DNA from 2 places in the Halomonas sp. PAMB 3232 genome. Region 2 is predicted to be linked to the other one. Evidence: riboswitches for the same ligand, from Rfam matches in the RefSeq annotation. Region 2 holds a riboswitch; the other holds the start of a gene.
The links. A riboswitch is a leader RNA that binds a small molecule or an ion and turns the genes downstream of it on or off. The one in region 2 is predicted to bind thiamine pyrophosphate.
Positions count from the first base shown of each region.

Region 1: another riboswitch for thiamine pyrophosphate. It lies ahead of thiM (hydroxyethylthiazole kinase); the one in region 2 lies ahead of tenA (thiaminase II).

Region 1 is NZ_CP134865.1:3,459,288-3,466,756, reverse strand. It holds gene RN346_RS15890 (DMT family transporter) at 66-941, shown strand; gene RN346_RS15885 (class III extradiol ring-cleavage dioxygenase) at 1,005-1,742, opposite strand; gene RN346_RS15880 (DoxX family protein) at 1,801-2,232, opposite strand; gene RN346_RS15875 (LysR substrate-binding domain-containing protein) at 2,318-3,244, opposite strand; gene thiE (thiamine phosphate synthase) at 3,241-3,852, opposite strand; gene thiM (hydroxyethylthiazole kinase) at 3,849-4,676, opposite strand; TPP riboswitch at 4,700-4,790, opposite strand; gene RN346_RS15860 (DUF2237 family protein) at 4,859-5,233, opposite strand; gene gloA (lactoylglutathione lyase) at 5,399-5,932, shown strand; gene RN346_RS15850 (DUF6164 family protein) at 5,934-6,302, shown strand; gene RN346_RS15845 (cupin domain-containing protein) at 6,306-6,971, opposite strand; gene ampC (class C beta-lactamase) at 7,056-7,469, opposite strand, start outside.
Region 2 is NZ_CP134865.1:2,708,217-2,715,685, forward strand. It holds gene RN346_RS12445 (sodium:solute symporter family protein) at 1-1,214, opposite strand, end outside; gene RN346_RS12450 (LysR family transcriptional regulator) at 1,326-2,276, shown strand; TPP riboswitch at 2,408-2,556, shown strand; gene tenA (thiaminase II) at 2,643-3,311, shown strand; gene thiC (phosphomethylpyrimidine synthase ThiC) at 3,349-5,229, shown strand; gene RN346_RS12465 (glycoside hydrolase family 2 TIM barrel-domain containing protein) at 5,489-7,469, shown strand, end outside.

The DNA of each region.
Region 1 (7,469 bases), 750 kb from region 2:
GATCGTCGGCGGGGCTTTTTTTATGGGCGTGGCCACGGTCGCTGCCCAATGGAGGAGAAGCGGTCGTGTCGACGTCGCTAAAGGGAATCCTGAGCATGTGTCTCGGGGTGCTGTTTCTGGCACTCGGCGACGCCATCTCGAAATGGCTGGGCGAAACCCACTCGCCGGTTCAAATCACCTTCTTTCGCAGCCTGGTGTCGCTGCCGCTGATCGCACTGCTCGCCCACTTCGCCGGCGGGCTAAGAAAGCTCGCCACGCGTCGCCCGGGCGTACATTTACTTCGTGGGTTGATTCATACCGCCACCATGACCTGCTTCATCATTGGCCTGATTCTCATGCCGCTGGCCGAAGCCACGGCGATCGCCTTTGTCGCACCGCTGTTCGTCACGCTCTTGTCGGTGCCGCTGTTGGGTGAGCGCATCGACCGCCCGGTCTTGGCCGCTTCGCTGCTGGGCTTTGCCGGCGTGCTGGTCGTGGTGCGTCCTGGCGGCGACGCCTTTCACATCGGCGCGCTGGTATTGATCGGTGCCGCGCTGTTCTACGCCCTGACGATGATTACCGCCCGGCGCTACGGTTCGCGAGAGTCCTTTTGGGCGCTGGTGTTCTACATGACCCTGGTACCCATGCTACTCACTGGCGCCATGGTGCCGTTTGTCTGGACGACGCCGGAACCGATTCACTGGCTGGGCTTTTTGGCCTCTGGCCTACTGGGGGTCGCGGCGACCGCATTCATTACGCTGGCGTTTCGCCATGCGCCGGCTGCGATTGCTGCCCCCTTCGACTATACGGCGCTTTTATGGGCAGTGCTGCTGGGATGGTGGTTCTGGGGCGAGCTTCCGGATCGCTGGGTATGGATCGGCAGCGCGCTGATCATGGCAAGCGGGCTCTGGATCGCTTATCACGACCGCCGCACTACGCTCAAGCGCCGCCCGACGGCGTAAGCCCACTCGTGTAACGGGGGACCGTTCGCTCAGAAACACGTGCCAGGCGATGTGGATGAGCGTTTAGTCGAAGGCGTAAACGTCCATCGCCAGCACGCCGTGCTCGACGCTGTGGTGAAGCTGCCTGGCATCGCCGCCGGCACCCATGGCCACCAGCAAGGGTAAAAAATGCTCTGGCGTGGGGTGATTGCGCTGCGCTTGCGGGGCGCTCTGCCACGCCAGCAATGCGTCGCGATTGTTCGTTTCGAACTGCGTGTTCACCCAGTCGGAAAACTCGCCGACCCACGGCGGCATCCGGCTGCCCATCGCCATGGTTTCGTACAGGTTATGCGTCAGGCTGCCCGAGCCCATGATCAGCACGCCCTCTTCGCGCAGGGGAGCGAGCTGTTCCCCCAGCGCTTTGAGCTTTTCGCTCGACCAGCGAAGCGGTAGCGACAGCGAAACGACCGGAACGTCGGCATTTGGAAACATCAGCGACAGCGGCACCCAGGCGCCGTGGTCGAAGCCACGATCGACGACAGTGGCGCCCAATAGGTCACCCAGCCGCCTGGCCAGTACGGGCTCGCCCGGGGCGGGGTACTGGCAATCGAATAGCTCGCGGGGGAAGCCGCCAAAGTCATGAAGGGTTTCCGGCCACGCACTCTGGCTGACCTTGAGCGTTAAACTCTCCCAGTGGGCGGAGATGACGATGACCGCTTTGGGGGTCAGGGTTTGCCCCAGCTCGCGCAGAAAACGGTGGGCGGGCGTGGCGTTAAGCGCAAGCATCGGGGAGCCGTGGGAAACAAACAGGCTGGGTAGCATGATCGATCTCCTTCAAAAGGCCCCATCAACCGGGGCCTGGCATGGCGTCGTAACGTGATTAGCGAGAGCGGTCGGTCAGGCTGAAACGTCCACCCCCCAGCCCTGCCTGTACCAGCAGCGCGAGTGCCCAGAAGACCGGGAACTCCCAGCCGCCGCCAGCGTTGGAGAACATCCAGCCGTTACCCAGGTGAACCGAGGCCGCCCCCAGCAGCAGCGGAATCATTGCCAGGCTCACCCAGCGGGTATAAACACCGAGGATCAGCGCCAGGCCGCCCCCGATTTCACCGGCGATGGTCAGGTAAGCCAGAAAACCGGGTAGCCCCAATGATTCGAAGTAGGCCACCGTGCCGGGCAGGGTGAATACCAGCACTTTCAAAAGGCCATGGGCCAGCGCCATGACGCCGAGCGCTACGCGCAGCAGCGTCGTGGCGTAGGGTTGGAAAACGTAGGGTTGGAAGGCGTTGGTGGATGTCGGTTGCGCGGTGTTCATGAGGGGGTCTCCAAAGGGGCAGAACGTTGCCGATGGAGAGACTTTAGCGCGGCCGGAGTCGAAGATAATCTGCGCTTTTTCCACTTCACTGTTGCGTCAGGCGCGATAGTCCCATGGCCTCTTCCCAGCAGGGTGGATTACCCCAGGCCTGCTGCAGCCGGTCGATGAAGCGCTCGACCTTGGCCGGCAGGTAGCGCCTGGCCATATAGAGCGCGTGAATATCGAGCATGACCGGCGGTTGGTCGGTCAGAAGCGGCACCAGCCGGCCCGTCAGAATGCTCTCGGTGACCAGAAAGCTTGGCTGCTGAGCGATACCGAGCCCGGCCTCTGCCATGTGGGTCAGGACGTCGCCATTGTTGCTTTCAAGCGGGCCCTGCGGGGTCAGCGTGGTCGCGTTACCCAGCACCCAGTCGGCGCTGGCCTGGCCGCTGCGGTATCGAAGGCAGCGGTGGTCGGCCAGCGCCGCTAGCGTAGTGGGCGTACCCATCCTTGCAAGATAGTCCGGCGAGGCGCAAAACAGCATCCGACACCGGGTGAGGCGCCGCGCGATCAGGCTGGAGTCCGCCAGCTGGCCGATACGGATCGCCACGTCATACCCCTCTTCGATGAGATCCACCCGGCGGTCGTTGAGATCCAGACGCACCTCGAGTTCGGGATGCTCGGTCATGAACTCCGCCACCAGCGGTGCCAGGTAGCGCACGCCGAAGCTCATCGGCGCGTTGATGCGCATTTCACCGCGTACCGCCTGGGTGGTGCTGCCCACGTCGCTGGCCGCGTCATCCAGCGCGCGCAGTATCGATTGGGCGTGGGCCAGGTAGCGCTCGCCTTCCGGCGTCAGGTGAATGCGGCGCGTGGTACGCTGCAAAAGTCGCGCGCCCAGCGTCTCTTCCAGCGCCATCACCTGGCGCGATAGCCTGGTACGGGAAAGATCCAGCGCTTCGGCGGCGCGGGTGTAGCTGCCAAGCTCCGCCACCTTCACAAAGGCGCTGATATGCTCGAGCTGATGCTTCACCGCTTGAACGCCTGCGCGGCACGGCAAGGGTCCGGTGTGCCGCAAATCGCGGAGATCACTGCCAGCCCGTTGGCGCCGGCGGCGAGCACGTCGTCAGCGTGTTCCGCCTTGAGCCCGCCGATCGCCACCGTTGGCAAGCGGCTGGCGCGGGCAAGCTCGGCCAAGCCCTTCAGGCCCAGCGGCGCGGCGTGATCGCTCTTGCTGGCGGTGGCAAACACGGGGCCGAGGCCAAAGTAGCTGAGCGCCTCGCGCGGCGCGCGCGCAAGCTCTGCGAGGGTGTTGATCGAAAGCCCGATGATCGCATCATCACCCAGCGCCTGGCGCGCCTCAAGCGCGGCGGCGTCGCTTTGGCCGACGTGCAGGCCGTCGGCGCCGCTTTCGAGCGCCACGGTGAGTCGATCATTGATGATCAACGGCACGCCGGTGCCGGTGAGCAGCGCCTTCAGGCGTTTGGCCTCGTCGACCATGGCGGCGTCACTGGCGTGCTTGTCGCGAAGCTGCACCACGCTCACTCCGCCGCGCACCGCGGCCTCGACGGTACGCTCGAGCCCGTAGTCGCGGCAAAGCACGGCGTCGGTCACCAGATAAAGCGAAAGATCGAGCGTCATGGTTGATCTCCTTCGCGGCCCTTGGACGTCACGCACGTCGATCCCGCCTGGGAGAGCGCCGCTGGCGTGAGCCGGTAGAGCGCATCGATCAGCTCGACCTGAAAGCTGCCCGGCCCCCGAGCGCGCTCGCCGGCGTCACGCCCGGCCTCGGCGAAGGCGGCCAGAGCCGCCGTGCTCGCCTCGAGCGCGGCGCTTGGGCTGGCCGCCACAAAGCCCGCCACGATGGCGCTAAGCCCGCAGCCAAGGGTGGTAACGCGCGGCATCAGGGCGTGTCCGCCATCGATATGAAGATGGCGCGTACCGTCGGTGACGACATCGCGCTCGCCGGTCATGGCGACCACGCAGCGCTGACGTTTGGCGAGCGCCATGGCGGCTGCCTCAACGTCGTGGGTCGTGGGGGCGGCGTCCACGCCGCGTCCCTGGCGTTCGAGCCCGGCAAGCGCCAATACTTCCGAGGCGTTGGCGCGAATCACCGTGGGCTCGAGTGCCAGTAACTGCTCGCAAAGCTCACGGCGGTAGGCGGTCGCGCCCACCGCCACCGGGTCCAGCACCCAAGGGATCGAGCGGCGTCTCGCCACGTCGGCGCAGGCCAGCATCGCTTTGGCCCAGCTCGGTGATATGGTGCCGATATTGATCGACAGCGCCCCGGCAAGTTCGGTGAACGCCGGCGCCTCTTCGATCGCGTGAAGCATCGCCGGCGACGCGCCGACGGCCAGCACCAGGTTCGCGCTGGAGTTCATGGCGACGAAATTGGTCATGCAGTGAACGAGCGGGGTGCTTTCGCGAAGCGCGCCAAGGTAGTGGCCAAGCGGGGGTAGGGTCATGACGTCCTCCCGGCGAGAGAGGTGGTGCGAACACCACGACTCCCTACGCCGGTACTATCCGGTTCAGGTTCAAAGGGTGCATCTCAGCCCAAACGGGCGCCCCTGTCGTGAGTGCTACTATCCGGATACGGCGGCGGCTTGTAAAGCCGTCGAGACTGATCCATCGAGCCTGGTCAAATCGACTAGTGTACCGCGTCCATGGCGTGCTGCTGGAGCGTGACCAGGGGAATGATATCGAGGGTTTTCTGGTTGGTGCCGGACAGAATCACCGGCGGCGCCAGGCCTACTTCCGACGCTTCCAGCCAGCGCTTGGCGCACAGACACCAGCGATCACCGGGGGCGAGCCCTGGAAAGCCGAACTCCGGGCGCGGCGTGACCAGGTCGTTACCCTGGGCCTGGGAAAAAGCGAGAAACTCTTCGGTGACGATGGCGCACACGGAGTGCACACCGGCATCGTCAGGGCCGACACGGCAAAAACCGTCGCGATAGAAACCGGTTTTAGGGCTGTGGCAGCAGGGCGTTAAAGGCTCACCTAAAACATTACGGTCACGAGACATGATGCCTCCGGAAGCCGGGGCTGGAATTAGTGGGCCACCGACCTCATTGTTAAGGTTGGATGTGGTTGATAGGGGTAAATGCGCGTCATACCTGTATCAAGTAGAGTACATCCTTGTACACGGCCTCGGTTTCGTCAAAGTTTATCGGCCTTAAAGGAGCATTTCATGAGTTTTCAAGGTGAGCAGCATCCCGGCGTGGTCGCCGCCCCGGCCAACACCCAGGGGTTTCGTTTGAATCACACCATGCTGCGCGTCAAGGACCCGGAAACGGCGCTGGCGTTTTACTCTCGCGTATTCGGCATGCGCGTGTTGCGCCGACTCGATTTCGAGGAGATGCAGTTTTCGCTCTATTTTCTCGCCAACGTCGAGCAGGGCGAGCCAATCCCGGAAGATACGCGCGAGCGCACTGCCTGGACCTTCGCGCAAAAGGGGCTTCTTGAGCTGACCCACAACTGGGGCACCGAGGAGCAGACGGATTTCGCCTACCACGACGGCAACGCCGAGCCCCAGGGCTTTGGCCATATCTGCTTTAGCGTGCCGGATCTCAACGCCGCCCAGGCCTGGTTCGACGTGTGTGAGGTGACCTTCGTCAAGCGCGCCGATCAGGGCAAAATGAAGGACGTGATCTTCGTCAAGGACCCGGACGGCTACTGGATCGAGGTGATCCAGGCCGACCTCATGGCCGGTATGGGCGACTAGGGTGGCGCACCTGCTGTTTCGCCTGCGCCACGTGACCGATGAAGAGGCGCTGGAAGTGCGAAGGCTGCTGGATGAGCGCGGCTTCGACGTTTATGAGACCCAGGCCGGCTTTTTCCGCCTTGGGGTCGATGCAATTTGGCTGCGCGACTCGAGCCAGCGCGAGGCCGCCGAGGCGGCGCTGGCCGAGTATCAGCAAGCGCGCCGGCAGCGCGAGCGCGCGGCGTTCGAGCAGGCCCGCGCTCGGGGCGAGGCGCCCACGCTCTGGCGGCGCTTTCTGGCCCACCCCATCCAGGTGGTGCTGACCATCGTCGCGGTGCTGCTGGTCGCGCTGCTGACCTTGCTGCCGTTTCTCGGGCTCAACGCGCTTTGAGCATTACGCCGCAGAGAGATGCCCGCGCTTGAGATAGAGCCGAACGCCGCGGGCGCCGGCCTCGAGCGTGGGCAGAGCGCCATAGGGGTAGCGACACCAGCTGCCCGTCGGGTACTCGGTCTCCCCGTCCCAAAGCGTCCCTTCCAGCACGAAAATCTCGAGCCCCTTGCTGAGCTGTGGGTAGCGGGCGACGACGCCCGCGCCCCACTTCTCCAGGCTTACGCGCTCCTGGCCATGGGTGTGCAGCATCTTGTAGGCCACGCCTTCGCGCTGGTCCGGCTGCCAGGGCAAGCGGTGGGCGGGCACCGCGATCTTGAGCGTATCGGTGTGCTCGAACTGGTGGAGCTTGACCAGAATCAGCGCGCCCTCTTCGCCGATTTGCGGCGCGTGGTCGGTACCGATCGGGTTGCGCAGGTAGCTGCCCGCCGGGTAGCGGCCGTGCTCGTCACCGAACACGCCCTCGAGTACCAGAATCTCCTCGCCGCCGCCGTGCACGTGGCGCTCGAACTGACTATGAGGCGCGTAGCGCACCAGACTCGTGGCCCGGGCGACCTCGTCGCCGATACGATCCAGCATCATGCGCTGTACCCCGGCGCTGGGGGAGTCGACCCACTCATACTCGCCGGGCGTCACGCTGGCAAACCGGGAAAAATCGGCGTTCAGGTGCATGGTTCCACTCATGTTCACTGGTAGGAGACGCCAAGTCTCCGCATCCGGCGGCCAAAATGCAACGCCGAAGCGCCAGCGCGTGGTTTACGGCGCCTCATTAAGCCGTTCGATCAGTGTGTAAGCGGCTTCGATACGTGCCTGAGTGGGGTAGTTACGGTTAGCCAGCAGCACCACGGCGATCCCCGCCTCGGGCACCAGTGCCACGTAGTTACCAAACCCGTTGGTTGCCCCGGTCTTGTTGAAAAATGCCGGGCTCTCGGCGGAGAGCACGGTCTCTTCCCGTTTCACCGGGTTCGCTTCGAGTACGACGTCCAGCGCGTTGCCCGCTTTTAACGCGTCAAGCGTCGTCGGATAGGCGTAGCGCTCCCAGCCAAGCCCCTGGGTCATTGCCCCCAGACTGACGTACCCTTCGCGAGTGGTGGCAAGCGCTTGCTGGAGCGCAGGCGCAAGCGCGCTGCTGTCCAGGTGCGCCTCCACAAAGCGCAGCACGTCGCTGGC
Region 2 (7,469 bases):
CAGCGCAAATTGAGCAGCACTGCGAAAACGAAAGGCAACAGGATCGTCGGCGCCCACAGGGAGTAACTCAGTAGCAGCGCATCGACGATGGACGTTGCGTAAAGCGCAAAGATCACCGCCCCGACACCGATCACCAGGTTCACGAGCCGCTCAATCCATAGGCGACGTTTTTCGCTTACCTCAGGCTCAATAAATGGCTTGTAGATGTCGCTGACGAAAATGACCGCCGCAGAGTTCAGGTAGGAGTCGGCCGTGGACATGACCACTGCAAGAAGCGACGCCAACACTAGGCCGGTCAGCCCCACAGGCAGAGCATCACGTATCAGTGCGGGCATAGCCTGATCCGGTGATATGTTCGGGTAAAGCACCAGTGCAACCAAGCCGATCGTGGCGCTCACAAAGTAGAACAAAAAGCCAAAGCCGCCCGCCAAGGAGTAACCAATTTTGGCATGACGCGAGTCCGGTGCTGACAGGGCGCGCTGGGTATATGGGGGGACCAGCGTTTCACCCAACAGGAAGGCGACAAAAATGCTGATGAACATGCCGATCGAATAGTCCCCCATGAGACTAAAGTGTGCCTCGGGGAGACGCTCTACCAATGCCGCCGGCCCCCCCAGGTCGTGAACTCCGATCAACATGGTGAGAGGTAAAAAAATCGCCAGCATCAAAAACTGCACCACATCGGTCTGGATGACGGCCCACATTCCTCCCAGGGTGGAGTATATAAGCACTACCGCCATGCCGATGAGAATACCCGTGGACACTTCGATGCCAAGGATCATGTGAAACACGGTCCCCACCGCCAGCGCTTGTGCGCCCAAAATGCCGACACAAAAGATCAGTGAAAAAATGCCGGTAAACAAGCGAGCGCTAGCACCAAAGTGATAGGCCATGATGTCCCCGACCGTTTGAGCGCCTATATAGCGCTTCAAACGTGGCGCGATGAAGAGCCCAGCGAGCACGGTTGCAATCGGGAAGGCTGAGGCCGCAAACATGAAGACATAGCCTTCTTCGAAGGTTTTGCCCGCTCGCCCCATGGAGGCGCCCCCGCCCAGAAAGGAAGCGGCAAGGGTAGCGAATAATATCGGCCAGATAATCTTGTTGCCCGCGACCGCGAAATCAGAACTGTTGGAGACTTTTTTCGCACTGCGGTAGCCAATCACGATAAGAATAGCGAAATACAGGAGTAGACCGAGCAGATCGACCAGGTTCATGAGATCACCTTCGTTGTTTCTTTTATGATGAGTCTTTCAGCATCCTTTCACTGTGATATAAATACAATTAAAAGATGACTATGAACTCATAAACAAAATCTTGAGCCAACGATGATGAAACTGCGCTATAGCTTTCGCCAGTTGCAGATCTTTCAGGAAGTAGCCCGCACCGCCAGTCTCTCCAAAGCCGCACGCCGCCTAGATTTGACTCAGCCTGCTGTGAGCACGGCTATCGCTAACCTTGAGCAGGAGGCAGGATTTTTACTTTTTCGACGCAACCACTACGGAACCGAGCTGACCCCTGAGGCCAAACATCTGGCCGAGGGCGTGGATAAGGTGCTGTCCTCGGTCAGGCATTTAGAAGAGCTTTCGGATCTCATTGGCCAAGGGCACTCCGGCAAACTCACCATCGGCTGCATGCCCGGCCTCTCGCCAACCGTGATACCCCGGACAACCTCGGCTTATCTGGCAGAACACGAAGCTAGCCGGCTGTCGCTGCAAACCTTCAGTACACCCAAAATTGCCGAGTGGGTATCCGAAGGACAGTTTGATCTTGGGGTCATTGAGGCAGAGAGTGATCTTCCGGAATTGAGCATGACCCGGTACCAACTCAGAATGCATTTAGCGGTGCCTACCTCGAGCGAACTCGCCTCTTTTGCCGAGCTTTCTCCCGAGCAACTTTACGGTCAAAACCTGATTACGCTCGATGAGAATCATCAAAGTACCGCCAAGCTTAAACACGTACTCCTTCAAGCCAACGTCCCCTTTCGCCGTGGCCTTGAGGTCCATCTCTTCTCTTCCGCGATTGCGTTAGTCAATGAAGAGCTGGGCGTCGCGCTGGTGGATCCCGTTACCGCTCACGGGTTTCTTAAACGCCGGGATTGCCAAGTCACCATGGTGCCATTTGCGCCCCATATCGACTTGGATATTGCGGTCGTAACGTCACGCTTTCACGCCTTGTCACGTCAGTGCCAAGGGTTTTTGCCTTACTTACACGCGAACCTCACCGCTTGGCAAACGCTTGCACAGTCAGCCTCTCCCTGGAACACAGTGACTCCCTGAACCGCTGAGGCACAGGACCGTAAGGTAAATGGTAGATGCGCTTCAACGTTAGCCAGCCCCCGGCTTATTGATTGTTTGCCTCGTTCACGCCCCTTGCATCCTCCCTGATCGCCCCCTAGACTCCCCCAGACAACTGCTTGACGGGGTGCCGGTGAATCCGGCTGAGATGGCGCAGGGCGAGCTTCAAGCTTCCAAGCGCTGGTCCCGCTGAACCTGATCCGGCTAATGCGCTTATTTGAAAAGCGCGGGTACCGGCGTAGGGATCAAGCGATGGCGCCGGCAATCTCTGTGCATTTCACGCCACACTTCCGCGCCATTTTCTCGATCTTCTCGCCTACCCTTCGGATCTCTACCACCGGAGGATGTATGGGCTACTGCTTCACCGACCTTACCACCGCGTGCCAAAACGACTGGCGCGCTTATATCGAGCACGATTTCGTCCGCCAATTGGGCAACGCCACGCTCCCTGAAGAATCCTTTCGCCACTACCTGAAGCAGGACTACCTGTTTCTGATTCACTTTGCCCGTGCCTACGCGCTGGCGGCCTACAAGAGTCCAACCCTTGCCGACCTGCGCCAGGCTCATGAGGGCATGAAAGCGATCGTGGAGGTGGAGCTTGGGCTGCATATCGGCTTTTGCCGCGAATGGGGCATCTCGGAGGAGGAACTGGCGAAGCTTCCCGAGGCGCGGGCAACGATGGCCTACACCCGCTACGTACTGGATACCGGCAGCCGCGGCGACCTTCTGGACCTTCACGTGGCGCTGGCCCCGTGCCTGGTGGGTTACGGCGAAATTGCCAACTGGCTGAACGCCCAGAGCACTACCGTGCGCGGCGGCGATAACGCGTATGACGCCTGGATCGCCATGTACGAAGGCGAGGAGTTTCAGGCGGCGATGCGCGCGGAGCTTGAGTGGCTGAATACGCGCTTGGCCGATGTCACCCCGGCGCGCTTTGAAGCGCTTACGAAGATATTTCGCGACGCCACGCGCCTGGAAATTGATTTCTGGCAGATGGGTCTGGATTTGGCCGATTGATACGCCTTTATAAAAACCATAACGAGAGAGTCTGATCATGAGCCGCACTCAACACTTCCTGGCTGAAACCGCCCAGGTCGACGCCGCCGCTATCGCCCCGCTGCCCGCTTCGAACAAGGTGTACATCGAAGGCTCGCGCCCGGATATCCGCGTGCCGTTTCGCGAAATCACCCTGTCGCCGACCACCACCAGCGGCGCGGATGAGCAAAACCCGCCGCTGCTGGTCTACGACACCTCCGGCCCCTACACCGACCCCGCTGCGCAGATCGATCTGCGCCAGGGGATTCCTGAGCTGCGCCGGGCGTGGATCGAGGAGCGCGGCGATACCGAATTTCTCGAGGGTTTAACCTCAGAGTACGGCAAGCGCCGCGCCAACGACCCCATGCTTGCCCAGCTGCGGTTTGATCTCAAGCGCACGCCACGCCGGGCGGAAGCAGGCAAGAACGTGACCCAGCTCCACTATGCCCGCCAAGGGATCGTCACCCCGGAGATGGAGTTTATCGCCATTCGTGAGAATCAGCGCCGCCAGGCGCTTGGAACGGCGGAAGTTGAGCGCATTCTAGGCCACCAGCACCGTGGCCAGAACTTTGGCGCCAGCATACCCGAGGAGATCACCCCCGAATTCGTGCGCGACGAAGTGGCCCGCGGCCGGGCGATCATCCCCAACAATATCAACCACCCGGAAAGCGAGCCGATGATCATCGGGCGCAACTTCCTGGTGAAGATCAACGGCAACCTGGGCAACTCGGCGGTAACCTCTTCTATTGAGGAGGAAGTCGACAAGATGACCTGGGGCATCCGCTGGGGCGCGGATACCATCATGGATCTCTCCACCGGGCAGAACATTCACGAAACCCGCGAGTGGATACTGCGCAACTCGCCGGTGCCCATCGGCACGGTGCCGATCTATCAGGCGCTGGAGAAGGTCAACGGCGTGGCGGAAAACCTCACCTGGGAGGTATTTCGCGACACGCTGATCGAGCAGGCGGAACAGGGCGTGGATTACTTCACCATTCACGCCGGTGTGCTTTTACGCTACGTGCCGCTGACTGCGAATCGGGTTACCGGCATCGTCAGCCGCGGCGGCTCCATCATGGCGAAGTGGTGCCTGTACCACCATCAGGAGAGCTTCCTGTATACCCACTTCGAGGAGATCTGCGAGATCTGCAAGCAGTACGATGTGGCGTTTTCCCTCGGCGACGGCCTGCGCCCGGGCTCGATTGCCGATGCCAACGACGAAGCCCAGATGGCCGAACTAAAAACCCTGGGGGAGCTAACCCATATCGCCTGGAAGCACGATGTGCAGGTGATGATCGAAGGTCCGGGCCACGTGCCCATGCACCTGGTGAAGGAGAACATGGACAAGCAGCTCGAGTACTGCGATGAGGCGCCCTTCTACACCCTCGGGCCGCTGGTCACGGACATCGCGCCGGGCTATGACCATATTACCTCCGGTATAGGCGCTGCCATGATCGGCTGGTTCGGCTGCGCGATGCTCTGCTACGTCACTCCCAAGGAGCACCTGGGCCTGCCCAACAAGGAGGATGTGAAGACGGGCATCATCACCTACAAGATTGCCGCCCACGCGGCGGATCTTGCCAAGGGGCACCCGGCGTCGCAGCGCCGCGACAACGCGCTCTCGAAAGCGCGCTTCGAGTTCCGCTGGGAAGACCAGTTCAACCTGGGATTGGACCCGGACACGGCGCGGGAGTACCACGACGAAACGCTGCCGAAGGATTCAGCGAAGGTGGCGCACTTCTGCTCCATGTGCGGGCCGAAGTTCTGCTCGATGAAGATCAGCCAGGAGGTGCGCGATACCTATAAGGATCGCGATTCGCTTCTTGATGCTCAGCAAGGCATGGAAGAGCAGGCGGAGAAGTTTCGCCAGACAGGCAGCGAGCTTTACCAAGAGGTATAGAGCGTGACGGCGATTTTGCTAATGGACGGGCTCACTCTCCTTTTATGAACAATGGAGTAGTTTCGTCCAAATTATTTGACCAATTTGTGACCGCATGCAACGTTACCAGCGGGTGACGTATCTTTTGCAGAATCAAATCGTTGTAACGATGTGCCCAGGCAAAGAATACGTCGCAGCACGCTAGCAGCCGAACTGCTGAAAAGCATGGCCTTATAACGCTAACAAGAGCTTTCAGCCTTACGTGAACAGGAAAAAAACAATGAGTACCCCACAAATCGGTCGTCTCACGACCTCGCCTCAGCAGGCGGCCTCACGGCCGGTGCTGAGGCAATTGCTTATGACGACCACCCTGGCGCTTGGCGTATCGAGCACCGGTGCGATGGCGCAGACGATCGGCAATCCGGACGCTGCCCGCCACCTGGAGCCGCTGCCGGACTGGCAGTTCACGACCGATGACGTCGATCCCGCCGACGATACAGCGACGGCGACAGGCGATGGCTGGACGCAGGTCAACCTACCCCATACGTGGAACGCGCAGGATGGCAGCGAGGGCGGCGATAATTATTATCGCGGCGACGGCTTCTACCAGACCACGTTCGAGGTCACCGATGATCTGGGCGACCGGCGCGTGTTCGTGCAGGTCGGCGCGGCGAATGAGATCGCCGAGGTCTTCGTCAACGGCACGAGTGTGGGAACCCATGCCGGCGGCTACAGCGCATTCCGGTTCGATGTGACCGATGATCTGGTGCCGGGCGAAAACCGTATCGTGATCCAGGTGAACAACGCCCCACACCGGCTCGCCCCGATCGATGCGGATTTCACGTTTTTCGGTGGGCTCTACCGCGACGTGGCCCTGGTCGAGGTCGCACCGGTCCATGTCGATCTAACCGATTCCGGCGGCCCGGGCGTCTATCTGACGACCCAGGACATCAGCCCGGAGGAGGCTACTGTCGAGGCTCGGATCAAACTGGCCAACGACGGTGCGGATGACGCCACCGTTACCCTGCGTACCCAGGCGCGCGACGATACGGGCACGGTTGTCGCAGAGAGTGAGACCTCCGTCACGCTGGCCGCGGCGCAAAAGCAGGAGCAGGTGCTTGATCTCAAGATCGATCAGCCGCGGCTGTGGCAGGGACGGGCGGATCCTTATCTCTACAGCGTCGTCACCACGGTGACCGACGCCGAAGGAAACGTACTGGACGAGGTGACGGAACCGCTCGGCATCCGAGAGATCAGGATTGACCCGCAGGAAGGCTTCCTGCTGAACGGTGAATCGGTGCCCTTGCGCGGCGTCAGCTATCATCAGGACGTCGAAGACGGCGGATTTGCCGCAACCGAGGAGCAGAAGCGCCGCGATTTCGACATCATGGACGAACTCGGTGCCAATGCCGTCCGCCTGGCGCATTACCAGCACAGCCGCAGCGTCTATGATTTGGCTGACGAATTCGGGATGGTGACCTGGGCGGAGGTTCCGGTGATCAGCGAGGTCGACCTGACCGACGCCTATGCCGAGAACGCCCGGCAGCAGATGCAGGAGCTTGTGCGCCAGAACTACAACCATCCCTCGATCGCGGTCTGGGGTATCTGGAACGAGGTCTCGCTGCAAAGCGACAGTGACGTCTCCTCCTTGCTGACCGAGCTAAACGCGCTGGCCAAGTCCGAAGACCCGTCGCGGCCGACGACCGCCGCCGTTCTGGGGCGTCTTGGCCCCGATGAGGCGGTAATGAACGTCACGGATACCGTCGGCCAAAATCTCTATTTCGGCTGGTATTACGGCAATCCGACCGGCGATCTGGGTGCCTGGCTGGATGAGCTGCATGCGGCTGCGCCCGATCTCCCCATCGGGGTCAGCGAGTACGGCGCGGGTGCCGGCCCTTCGATCCAGTCCGAGACGCCGTTCCAGCAGGACCACACCGAAACCTATCAGGCCAACTACCACGAAGAAGCCTACCTCCAGATGAAGGAGCGGCCCTGGCTCTGGTCCACGTTCGTCTGGGCGATGTTCGATTTCGCCTCCGACGGCCGCGACGAAGGCGAAGCTCCCGGCATCAACGATAAGGGCCTCGTGACGCGCGACCGCGAGACACGCAAGGATGCCTTCTACTGGTATCAGGCCAACTGGAGCGAGGATCCGGTCCTTCATCTCACCGGCAAGCGACTCATCGAACGTCAGCGCGGCAATACCACGGTCAAGGTCTATTCGAATCTGCCGCAGGCCGAGCTTTTCCTGAACGGTGAGT